2 regions of the Streptomyces sp. NBC_01808 genome follow, and region 2 is predicted to be linked to the other one. Evidence: riboswitches for the same ligand, from Rfam matches in the RefSeq annotation. Region 2 holds a riboswitch; the other holds the start of a gene.
What was found. A riboswitch is a leader RNA that binds a small molecule or an ion and turns the genes downstream of it on or off. The one in region 2 is predicted to bind cyclic di-AMP.

Region 1 (4,989 bases), 3.2 Mb from region 2:
GACGTCATCGCCGAAGCCCTCAAGCCCGGCTTCGACGAGGGGAAGACGGCCGCACTCGCCGCCCGGGTCACCGCCCTGGCGCAGAAGCACCCGCTGTACCCCGGCCTGTAGCCCGTACGGCCCGGCGGCCCGGCGCTTGGAGGCGGCGGGCGTCCGGGCCCCGGGGCCGTGCGCAACCCGTCACCACCCGCACCACGCACGCGCACGCCCCACGCAAGGACAAGGGAGTCCCAAGTGGCCATCTCCGTCTTCGACCTCTTCTCGATCGGCATCGGCCCGTCGAGCTCGCACACGGTCGGCCCGATGCGGGCGGCCCGGATGTTCGCGCGCCGGCTGAAGAACGAGGGCCTGCTGGCCCACACCGCCGCCGTACGCGCCGAACTCTTCGGCTCCCTGGGCGCCACCGGCCACGGCCACGGCACCCCCAAGGCCGTACTCCTCGGTCTGGAGGGCCACTCGCCGCGCACCGTCGACATCGAGTGGGCCGGGGGCGAGGTGGAGCGCATCCGCGGCACCGGGCGGCTGCACCTGCTGGGCGCCGAGATAGGGCGCGACCACGAGATCCCCTTCGACGCCTCCGCCGACCTCGTCCTGCACCGCCGCCGCTCGCTGCCGTACCACGCGAACGGCATGACGCTGGCCGCGTACGACGCGGACGGCGGGACGCTGCTGGAGAAGACGTACTACTCGGTGGGCGGCGGCTTCGTCGTCGACGAGGAGGCGGTCGGCGAGGACCGGATCAAGCTCGACGACACCGTGCTGAAGCACCCGTTCCGTACCGCGGACGAGATGCTGCGCCGCACCCGCGAGACGGGCCTGTCGCTCTCCTCGCTGATGCTGGAGAACGAGCGCGCCTGGCGCACGGAGGCGGAGATCCGCGCCGGGCTGCTGGAGATCTGGCGGGTCATGCGCGAGTGCGTCGCCCGCGGCACCAGCCGCGAGGGCATCCTCCCCGGCGGGCTGAAGGTCCGCCGCCGCGCCGCAGGCGAGGCCCGCCAGCTCCGCGCGGCGGGCGACCCGGCGGCGCACGCGATGGAGTGGGTCACCCTCTACGCGATGGCGGTCAACGAGGAGAACGCCGCCGGCGGCCGCGTCGTCACCGCCCCCACCAACGGCGCGGCGGGCATCATCCCCGCGGTGCTCCACTACGCGGCGGACTTCGTCCCCGGCGCGGACGACGACACCGCGGTCCGCTTCCTCCTCGCGGCGGGCGCGATCGGCATGCTCTTCAAGGAGAACGCCTCCATCTCCGGCGCGGAGGTCGGCTGCCAGGGCGAGGTGGGCTCCGCCTGCTCCATGGCCGCCGGCGGCCTCGCCGAGATCCTCGGCGGCACCCCGGAGCAGGTGGAGAACGCCGCGGAGATCGGCATCGAACACAACCTGGGCCTGACCTGCGACCCGATCGGCGGCCTGGTCCAGATCCCGTGCATCGAACGCAACGGCATGGCGGCGGTCAAGGCCATCACGGCGGCCCGCATGGCACTGCGCGGCGACGGCCAGCACTTCGTCTCCCTCGACAAGGCCATCAAGACGATGAAGGAGACGGGCGCGGACATGAAGGTCAAGTACAAGGAGACGGCCCGCGGCGGTCTCGCGGTCAACGTGGTGGAGTGCTGAGGGAGTTGGCGAGGGCTTTCCGCCCGCACACTCCAACTGCTCACCCTCCGCCCGCAATTCAGCGGCGACTCCGAAAGGGTCATTTCCTTTGGCCAGTTGTCGCCCCGCTGCCCCCGCAGGCGAGCCGGGTTCCCGCTACGGATTCGTGAATTCCGGCCGCGCATACGCGGCATCGAACGACCAAGAACAAACGGACTTGTCGGATATTCCCTGACGGGCAATACGCCCTATTTGAAGCATTCGCCCCCGATTGCCCCGCGCTCCTGACCGATTGGCCCGCTCCGTCCGGTGACGCGAATCACGTTCGGCCGCGGGCGGCGTCGGTGGGAATTCACAGTTTCCTTGTTCCGAAAGCGAGTTGCCGCCCTCTCCGCTTTCCGCTGCGGCACTCACCCGGTCCCGGAGCCGCTCTCGTATTGGCCGAACGAGTTCCGCAGCTTGTCCGGACCGGAAAGACATGCTTAAGTCTCCGCCAGCCGGGTGGACGCCGAATCCTGCCGCCATCCGGAAACCGTTCCCTAATGACACACGGCAGGAGCGGGGGACCCATAGGTAAGTCGCCGGTCCGGATTCCGGAACGGCTTGGGGTGAAGTCGCACCGTCGTGCGGCCGGGCATCTCCAGCCCGAACCCGACAGCTCACCTCGTAGGCGCAGGAGGAGAAAGACCCATGCCCGCAAGAGGTAAGCATCGCCGTCCCAAGCTGCGTCTGATCAGCCGCGGCATCACTTTCGCCGGCGTCAGCGGCGTCGCGATCGCCGCCCCGCTGATCGGCGCGTCCTCGGCATCCGCGGCCGGCTCCGTCCCCGCGTCCGCCCCCCAGAGCGGCGTACGCGCCGAGGCCCCCGCCGCGGCGACCACCGGCGCGGCAGCGGCCACGTATGCCGTGGTCGCCGGAGATTCCCTGGCGAAGATTGCCGACAGGGAAGGCGTACGCGGCGGCTGGAAGAAGCTGTACGAAGACAACCGCGAGGCCGTCGGCGACAACCCGCACTTCATCCTCCCCGGCCTTGAACTCGCGCTCGGCGGCAAGGCCGACACGAGCGACTCGAAGGAATCCGAGTCGGGCCTGAAGACCGCCAGCGCGTCCGTCACGAGCTACCCGGACAACCTCGACGGCTGGATCCGGGAGTCGCTCGACATCATGGCCGAGCACGGCATCCCCGGGACCTACGACGGTATCTACCGCAACATCATGCGGGAGTCCGGGGGCGACCCGCAGGCCATCAACAACTGGGATATCAACGCCGTGAACGGCACGCCCTCCAAGGGCCTGCTCCAGGTCATCGCTCCCACCTTCGAGGCCTACCACGTACCCGGCACCTCGACCGACAGCTACGACCCGGTCGCCAACATCACCGCCGCGTGCAACTACGCGGCCGACCGGTACGGGTCGATCGACAACGTCTACGGGCCGTACTGACACAACCGGAGAGCGCCGGTGTCCTCACCGGCGCTCTCCGCGGCCTGCGGCCCGCCCCGCCGAACGAGGACCGGCAGCGGACCCGCCAGGCCGGGGAGCGCCTCGTGCGCCGACCTGGGTTCAGCGGGTCCTGGCCGGGGGGTGGGAGCGCCAGTCGCCCAGTTCGTCGAGCGTGATGACGTAGTCGTCCTCGTACACCTTCCTGAGGAACGGCAGCGGGTTGTGCTCGCCGTCGTCGATGAACTCGCCGCTCCAGGTGGTGAACCAGCTCCAGTCCGCCTCGTAGGTCCGCAGCAGGTCCGGGTCGGGGATGGAGCCCGTCTCGGTCATGGCGACGAGCTTCTTGTCGCCGACGAGGTCGACCAGCTTGTCGTACGTACCGCTGGCCGGTCCGTGGTCGCCGATCGGGGGGTAGGTGTCGGCGCTGATGACGTCGACGACGTCGTCGCCGGGATACCAGGCCGGGTCGACGGAGTTCCACACCCAGATGAGGTTGTGCAGCCCGTGGTGGCCGGTCATGCGCTCGTACATCAGCCGCCACAGCTCCTTGGCCGGCCCGGGGCCCTTGGCGCCCCACCAGAACCAGCCGCCCTCGGCCTCGTGCAGCGGGCGCCACAGCACCGGGACGCCCGCGTCCTGCAGCCGCTTCAGCTCTGCCGCGATGGCGTCGATGTCGCGCAGCAGCAGTGCGTACTCCTCGGACTGCGGGTCGGCGAGCGCCGCGGCCACGTCGAAGGTCGTCGCGTCGGTGTAGAAACCGCGCCACCACTCCTTGCCGGGTTCGTCGATGAGGCCGGCGGGGGCGTTCCAGTGCCAGACGAACGTGGTGATGCCGCCGCGTTCGTCCCAGGCGAGGGCGTTCTCGACCTCGGTGGAGGTGGTGCCGCGCTCGACGCGGCTGGGGGAGTAATCCATCATGTCGTGGCCGGCCACGGCCGGGGCGCGGCCGACGTTCTCCTCCAGCCAGCGGATGGAGGCCGCGTCCTGCTGGCCGCTGAGGATGTGTTCGCCGTAGCCCGCGGTGAGGTAGCTCATCAGCGCCCGGGCCTCCGGGGTGGCCTGCGGGTCGACGGGGACGCCGGAGACCTGGTGCGGCGGGCGGGGCTCGCTCGGGCTGAGGCTGATGGCATCGATCTCGTACCAGCCCCAGTTGTTCACGATCGTGATCGTGTCGGCGCCCTCCTGGAGCAGCACCTTGCCGGCGGCCACGGTGCTGAAGGTGTCGGTGGCGGCGAGGGTGACGTCGCCCGCGCCCTCGCCGTTGAGCTGCAGCGACGCGACCTTCTGGCCGTACGGGGCACGGTAGTGGATCGTGAGGTCGTGGAGCCCGGCCGGGCCGTCGGGGACGGTGACGGTGACGGAGTCCTCGGCCGCGTCGAAGCCGGCGACGTAGCCGGTGCCGGAGTAGCCGGGCGCGGAGGACTCGACGACGGTGCCGTTCAGTCGGCCGTCCTCGGCCTCGTAGACGACGGGTTGGGGGCGGGCACCGGTCTGGTCGGCCGCGGCCTCGGGGACCGTACCGGCCGAGAGCAGGGCCGCGAGAAGCGCGGTCAGGACGAGGAGCGCCAGTGCGGGCGTGCGGCGGAGTAGGCGGATCACCGGGGATCTCCTGCCGGGGTGTGGGGGATGCGGGCGTGGGGGCGCGTTCACGGAGCTTTGGGAGCGCTCCCATCATGCCTCCGTGTAATGGCCACGTCAATGCGCTGCGCCGGAGCGTCCGTCGCCGTCAGCCCGGGACAGGACCGGCGCGGCGCGGAAGCAGTTCCTCGGTGGGAGCCGGCGCGTGACCCTGGCCCCGCGGCCGGGACACGGGTCAGCCGGGGGCCTGGCCGGTGTCCCGGAAGGTGCCCCAGCCGTGCCAGCGCTCGACGTCGATCCAGGCGCTGAACCGCTCGCGTCCACGCTCGGGGTAGGGGCTGCCCGTGTAGTGACGGGCGAGACGGTCGATGT
Region 2 (4,989 bases):
CCGTGCTCGACCTGCCGCTGGGCGACCCGCGCCCGCGCGCGCCGTGGACGGTGATGGCGAACGTCCTCGGCGGCGACTACCCCGACATGTACCCGGCGTACCTGCACTGCATGGCCCGGGACCCGGGGCTGAAGATCCACATGTACGGCAAGGACGTGAAGCCCGGCCGCAAGGTCGGCCACGTCAACACCTACGGCGACGACCTGGCCGACGTGCGCGCCCGCGCCCGCCACGCCGCCGACTACCTGCGGGGGACGATCACGGAATGAGCTACGCATGAGCGCGGAGAACAGCCCGCTGGTCGGCATCGTCATGGGCTCCGACTCCGACTGGCCGGTCATGGAGGCGGCGGCGCAGGCCCTGGACGAGTTCGAGGTCCCGTACGAGGTCGACGTCGTCTCCGCACACCGGATGCCGCACGAGATGATCGCCTACGGCGAGCAGGCCGCGCCCCGCGGCCTGCGCACCCTCATCGCCGGCGCCGGCGGCGCCGCCCACCTCCCGGGCATGCTCGCCTCCGTCACCCCCCTCCCGGTCATCGGCGTCCCGGTCCCGCTGAAGTACCTCGACGGCATGGACTCCCTGCTCTCCATCGTCCAGATGCCCGCGGGCGTCCCGGTCGCCACGGTCTCCGTGGCCGGCGCCCGCAACGCGGGCCTCCTGGCCACCCGCATCCTGGCCACCCACGACGAGGACCTCCGCGCCCGGATGACGGCGTTCCAGGAGGACCTGAACCACCAGGCCCGCGAAAAAGGCACCCGCCTCCGCCGCAAGACCACCCACGCGGGCTGACACACCGTCCGATCAGGGCCCGGTCGTCCGGCTGTCAGCCTGCGCGGATAGCGTGTGTCTCACGCTATCCGCGCAGGGAGGACGACCTTATGACCGGCGAACTGCTCGCGCGTGCGCGCGAGGTGCTGCGGGCGCATCCCGTCGTCGACGGGCACAACGACCTTCCCTGGGCCCTGCGCGAGCAGGTGACGTACGACATCGACCGGCGCGACATCGCCGTCGACCAGAGCGCGCGGCTGCACACCGACCTCCCGCGGCTGCGGGCCGGCGGGGTGGGGGCGCAGTTCTGGTCCGTGTACGTGAGCGCCGAGCTGGCCGGGGACGCCGCCGTGAGCGCGTGTCTGGAGCAGATCGACGTGGTGCGCCGGCTCGTGGACCGCTATCCCGGGGAGCTGCGGCTCGCCGTGACCGCCGACGAGGTGGAGGCGGCGCGGGCCGACGGGCGGATCGCCTCGCTGATGGGGGCCGAGGGCGGGCACTCCATCGCCAACTCGCTCGCCACCCTCCGCGCCTTCCGCCGGCTCGGCGTGCGCTACATGACGCTCACGCACAACGACAACACCGACTGGGCCGACTCCGCCACCGACGAGCCGCGGCACGGCGGGCTCACCGCCTTCGGTGAGGAGGTGGTGCGCGAGATGAACCGGGTCGGCATGCTCGTCGACCTCTCCCACGTGGCGCCCTCGACCATGCGCCACGCGCTGCGCGTCACCGAGGCGCCGGTCGTTTTCTCCCATTCATCCGCTCGCGCCGTGTGTGACCACCCGCGCAACATTCCGGATGATGTGCTGGAAATGCTCCCCGCCAACGGCGGCGTGGCGATGGTCACGTTCGTGCCGAAGTTCGTCCTGCCCGCCGCCGTGGCGTGGACCGCGGAGGTGGACGAGCACATGACCGCCCGCGGCCTCGACCCGTTCGGCGCGGACGACGAAGCGGTCCGCGTGCGGCGTGCGTTCGAGGAGGCGCACCCGCGGCCGCAGGTGACGGCCGCGACCGTGGCGGATCACCTGGATCATATGCGCGAAGTGGCGGGAATCGACCATATCGGTATCGGTGGCGACTTCGACGGCACGCCGTTCACGCCGGAGGACCTCGCCGACGTGGCCGGTTATCCGCATCTCGTCGCCGAACTGCTGCACCGCCGTTGGTCGGAAGAAGACCTGGCCAGGCTGCTGTGGGTCAACGCGCTGCGGGTGTTGCGCGACGCCGAGGCGGCGGCGCGCGAAGTGGCCGCTCGGCGCGGCCCGTCGATCGCCACCATCGAACAGCTCGACGGCCCCGCGAAGGTCCAGGGGCGAGCAGAGTGACATAAGTCACTCACAGAATTCTCACGTCATGAGGCGATGTGTCCGACTCCTCTTGTGTCGACAAGTCTCCACCGGAGAGGGGGAATTGAGGAGTGGCACGGGATGGGGCGATTGTCGGGCTGATTCCGATGTGATGTGGGGAACGGCCTTGATGACGGTTCGCAGCTTGTTCTGTTTTCGGCTGTGTGATTACGGTGCTCGCCGTGCTCGCGCCACCGATGCGGGTACCTCGTCGCCGTAACGCCGAATCCTGTCGGCGGCGACGGGCAGGCACTTGAGCTTTCACGGCAGGAGCGGGGGACCCAGGTAAGTGCCGCACCGCGCGCAAGCGCGGGGAGGCTTGGGGTGAAGCCATGCTCCGCATGGCCGGGCATCTCCAGCTCGAACCCGACAGCTCACCTCGCAGGCGTCGGAGAGGAGCATGTCCATGTCCGCACGCGGACGTCACCGTCGCCTGGGCCGGATAGCCCGGGGCAGCAGGGCCCTCATCGTCACCGCCGGCAGCGCCGGCGTCGCCATTCCGCTCATCGCCGGCGGCCACGCCCAGGCCGCCTCCGTCGACACCTGGGACCGCGTGGCCCAGTGCGAGAGCGGCGGCGACTGGAGCATCGACACCGGCAACGGCTTCTACGGCGGCCTGCAGTTCGTGCAGAGCACCTGGGAGGGCTACGGCGGCACGCAGTACGCGCCGCGCGCCGACCAGGCCACCAAGGAGCAGCAGATCGAGATCGCCGAGAAGGTCCTCGCCTCGCAGGGCCCCGGCGCCTGGCCGGTCTGCTCGGTGCAGGCCGGGCTCACCCAGGGCGGCCCCGCCCCGGACCTCTCCACCGGCGGTGGCGAGAAGAGCGAGCCCGAGGCGCAGACCGAGTCCGGGCAGCCCGCCGAGCAGGCCGCCAAGGACGAGGCCCCGAAGCAGGAGAAGGCGCCGGAGAAGAAGTACGAGAAGGCCGGCAACTACACCGTCGTCTCCGGTGACACCCTGTGGGACATTGCGCGCAAGCACGGCATCGCGGGCGGTTGGCAGACGATCTACGAGGGCAACAAGGACGTCATCGGCGACGACCCGGACCTGATCTTCCCCGGTCAGGAGTACGAGTTCGACGGCGGCGAAGAGGTCACCCTGGACGAGCCGGAGACCACGTCGGCCCAGCCGTCCTCCGCGCAGGAGGAGAAGCTGGCGGCCGAGGAGCCGCAGCAGGAGGAGCAGTCCGCCGAGGCCGCTCCTGCGGGCGGGTTCTCCGCCCCGGTCGACGCGGGTCTCTCCACCGCGTACCGGGCCGCGGGCGGCTCGTGGTCCAGCGGTTACCACACCGGTGTCGACTTCTCCGCCGGCACCGGCACCCCGGTCAAGGCCGTCACCTCCGGCACCGTCGTCAAGGCCGGCAACGGCGCCGACGGCGGCGCGTACGGCATCGCCGTCGTGATCAAGCACGACGACGGCCGCTACAGCCAGTACGCCCACCTGTCGTCCACCTCGGTGAGCGTGGGCCAGAGCGTGGGCGCCGGCGACCAGATCGGTCTCTCCGGCTCCACCGGCAACTCCACCGGGCCGCACCTGCACTTCGAGGTGCGCACCAGCCCGGACTACGGTTCGGACGTCGACCCGGTCGCGTACCTGCGCGACAACGGCGTCTCCATCTGAGGGTCCCCCGCACGGCGCAGCCCCCCGTTTCCGGCGGAACGGGGGGTTCGCCGTGTCCGGCGTCCCGGAGCCGCCCCGGCGTGCGCTACGCCGCCGGGCGGCCCATCGCGCGGAACGTCCAGCCCGCGGCGCGCCACGGCACCGGGTCGAGCGTGTTCCGGCCGTCGATCAGATGCGGCCGGGAGACGACGTGCGCGAGCTGCCCGGCGTCGAGGGCGCGGAACTCGGGCCACTCGGTGAGGTGCAGCACGAGGTCGGCGCCGCGCAGCGCGTCCTCCGCCGACTCGGCGTAGCGCAGGGTGGGGAAGACGCGGCGGGCGTTGTCCATGCCCTTCGGGTCGTAGACGGTGATCTGGCCGCCCTGGAGGTGGATCTGCCCGGCGACGTTGAGCGCGGGGGAGTCGCGCACGTCGTCGGAGTCGGGCTTGAACGCGGCGCCCAGGACGGCGATCCGGCGGCCCAGGAAGGTCCCGCCACAGGCTTCGCGGGCGAGTTCGACCATGTGGGCGCGGCGGCGCATGTTGATCGAGTCGACCTCGCGGAGGAACGTCAGCGCCTGGTCGACGCCGAGTTCGCCGGCGCGGGCCATGAACGCGCGGATGTCCTTGGGCAGGCAGCCGCCGCCGAAGCCGATCCCGGCGCGCAGGAACTTCTTGCCGATCCGGTCGTCGTAGCCGATCGCCTCGGCCAGCTTGACGACGTCGCCGCCCGCGGCCTCGCAGATTTCGGCCATGGCGTTGATGAACGAGATCTTCGTGGCGAGGAAGGAGTTGGCGGCCGTCTTCACCAGCTCGGCGGTGGGGTAGTCGGCGACCACGAACGGCGTGCCGGAGTCCAGCGGCGCGGCGTACACCTCGCGCAGCACCTTCTCGGCGCGGTCGCTCGCCACGCCCACGACGATACGGTCGGGGCGCAGGGTGTCCTCGACGGCGAAGCCCTCGCGCAGGAACTCCGGGTTCCACGCCAGCTCGGCCTGCTCGCCCGCCGGGGCCAGCTCGGCCAGCCGGCGCGCCAGCCGGGCCGCGGAGCCCACCGGCACCGTCGACTTCCCGACCACCAGACAGGGGCGGTCGAGGAGGGGCGCCAGGGTGTCGATCGCGGCGTCGACGTAGCTCATGTCGCAGCCGTACTCGCCCTGCTTCTGCGGCGTGTTGACACAGACGAAGTGCACGTCGCCGAAGGCCGCCGCCTCCGCGTACGACGTCGTGAAACGCAGCCGGCCGGACGAGCCCTCGACCCCGGAGACGT

Region 1: linked by a shared signal. The riboswitch ahead of OG946_RS27615 (transglycosylase SLT domain-containing protein) and the one ahead of OG946_RS12745 (transglycosylase family protein) in region 2 are both predicted to bind cyclic di-AMP.

What each region holds. Positions count from the first base shown of each region.
Region 1 is NZ_CP109072.1:6,218,878-6,223,866, reverse strand. Features, by position in the region: gene glyA (serine hydroxymethyltransferase) at 1-111, shown strand, start outside; gene OG946_RS27620 (L-serine ammonia-lyase) at 235-1,617, shown strand; cyclic di-AMP (ydaO/yuaA leader) riboswitch at 2,123-2,283, shown strand; gene OG946_RS27615 (transglycosylase SLT domain-containing protein) at 2,287-3,039, shown strand; gene OG946_RS27610 (glycosyl hydrolase) at 3,160-4,638, opposite strand; gene OG946_RS27605 (PPOX class F420-dependent oxidoreductase) at 4,853-4,989, opposite strand, start outside.
Region 2 is NZ_CP109072.1:3,001,082-3,006,070, reverse strand. Features, by position in the region: gene OG946_RS12760 (5-(carboxyamino)imidazole ribonucleotide synthase) at 1-269, shown strand, start outside; gene purE (5-(carboxyamino)imidazole ribonucleotide mutase) at 277-792, shown strand; gene OG946_RS12750 (dipeptidase) at 882-2,099, shown strand; cyclic di-AMP (ydaO/yuaA leader) riboswitch at 2,331-2,523, shown strand; gene OG946_RS12745 (transglycosylase family protein) at 2,527-3,741, shown strand; gene OG946_RS12740 (UDP-glucose dehydrogenase family protein) at 3,827-4,989, opposite strand, start outside.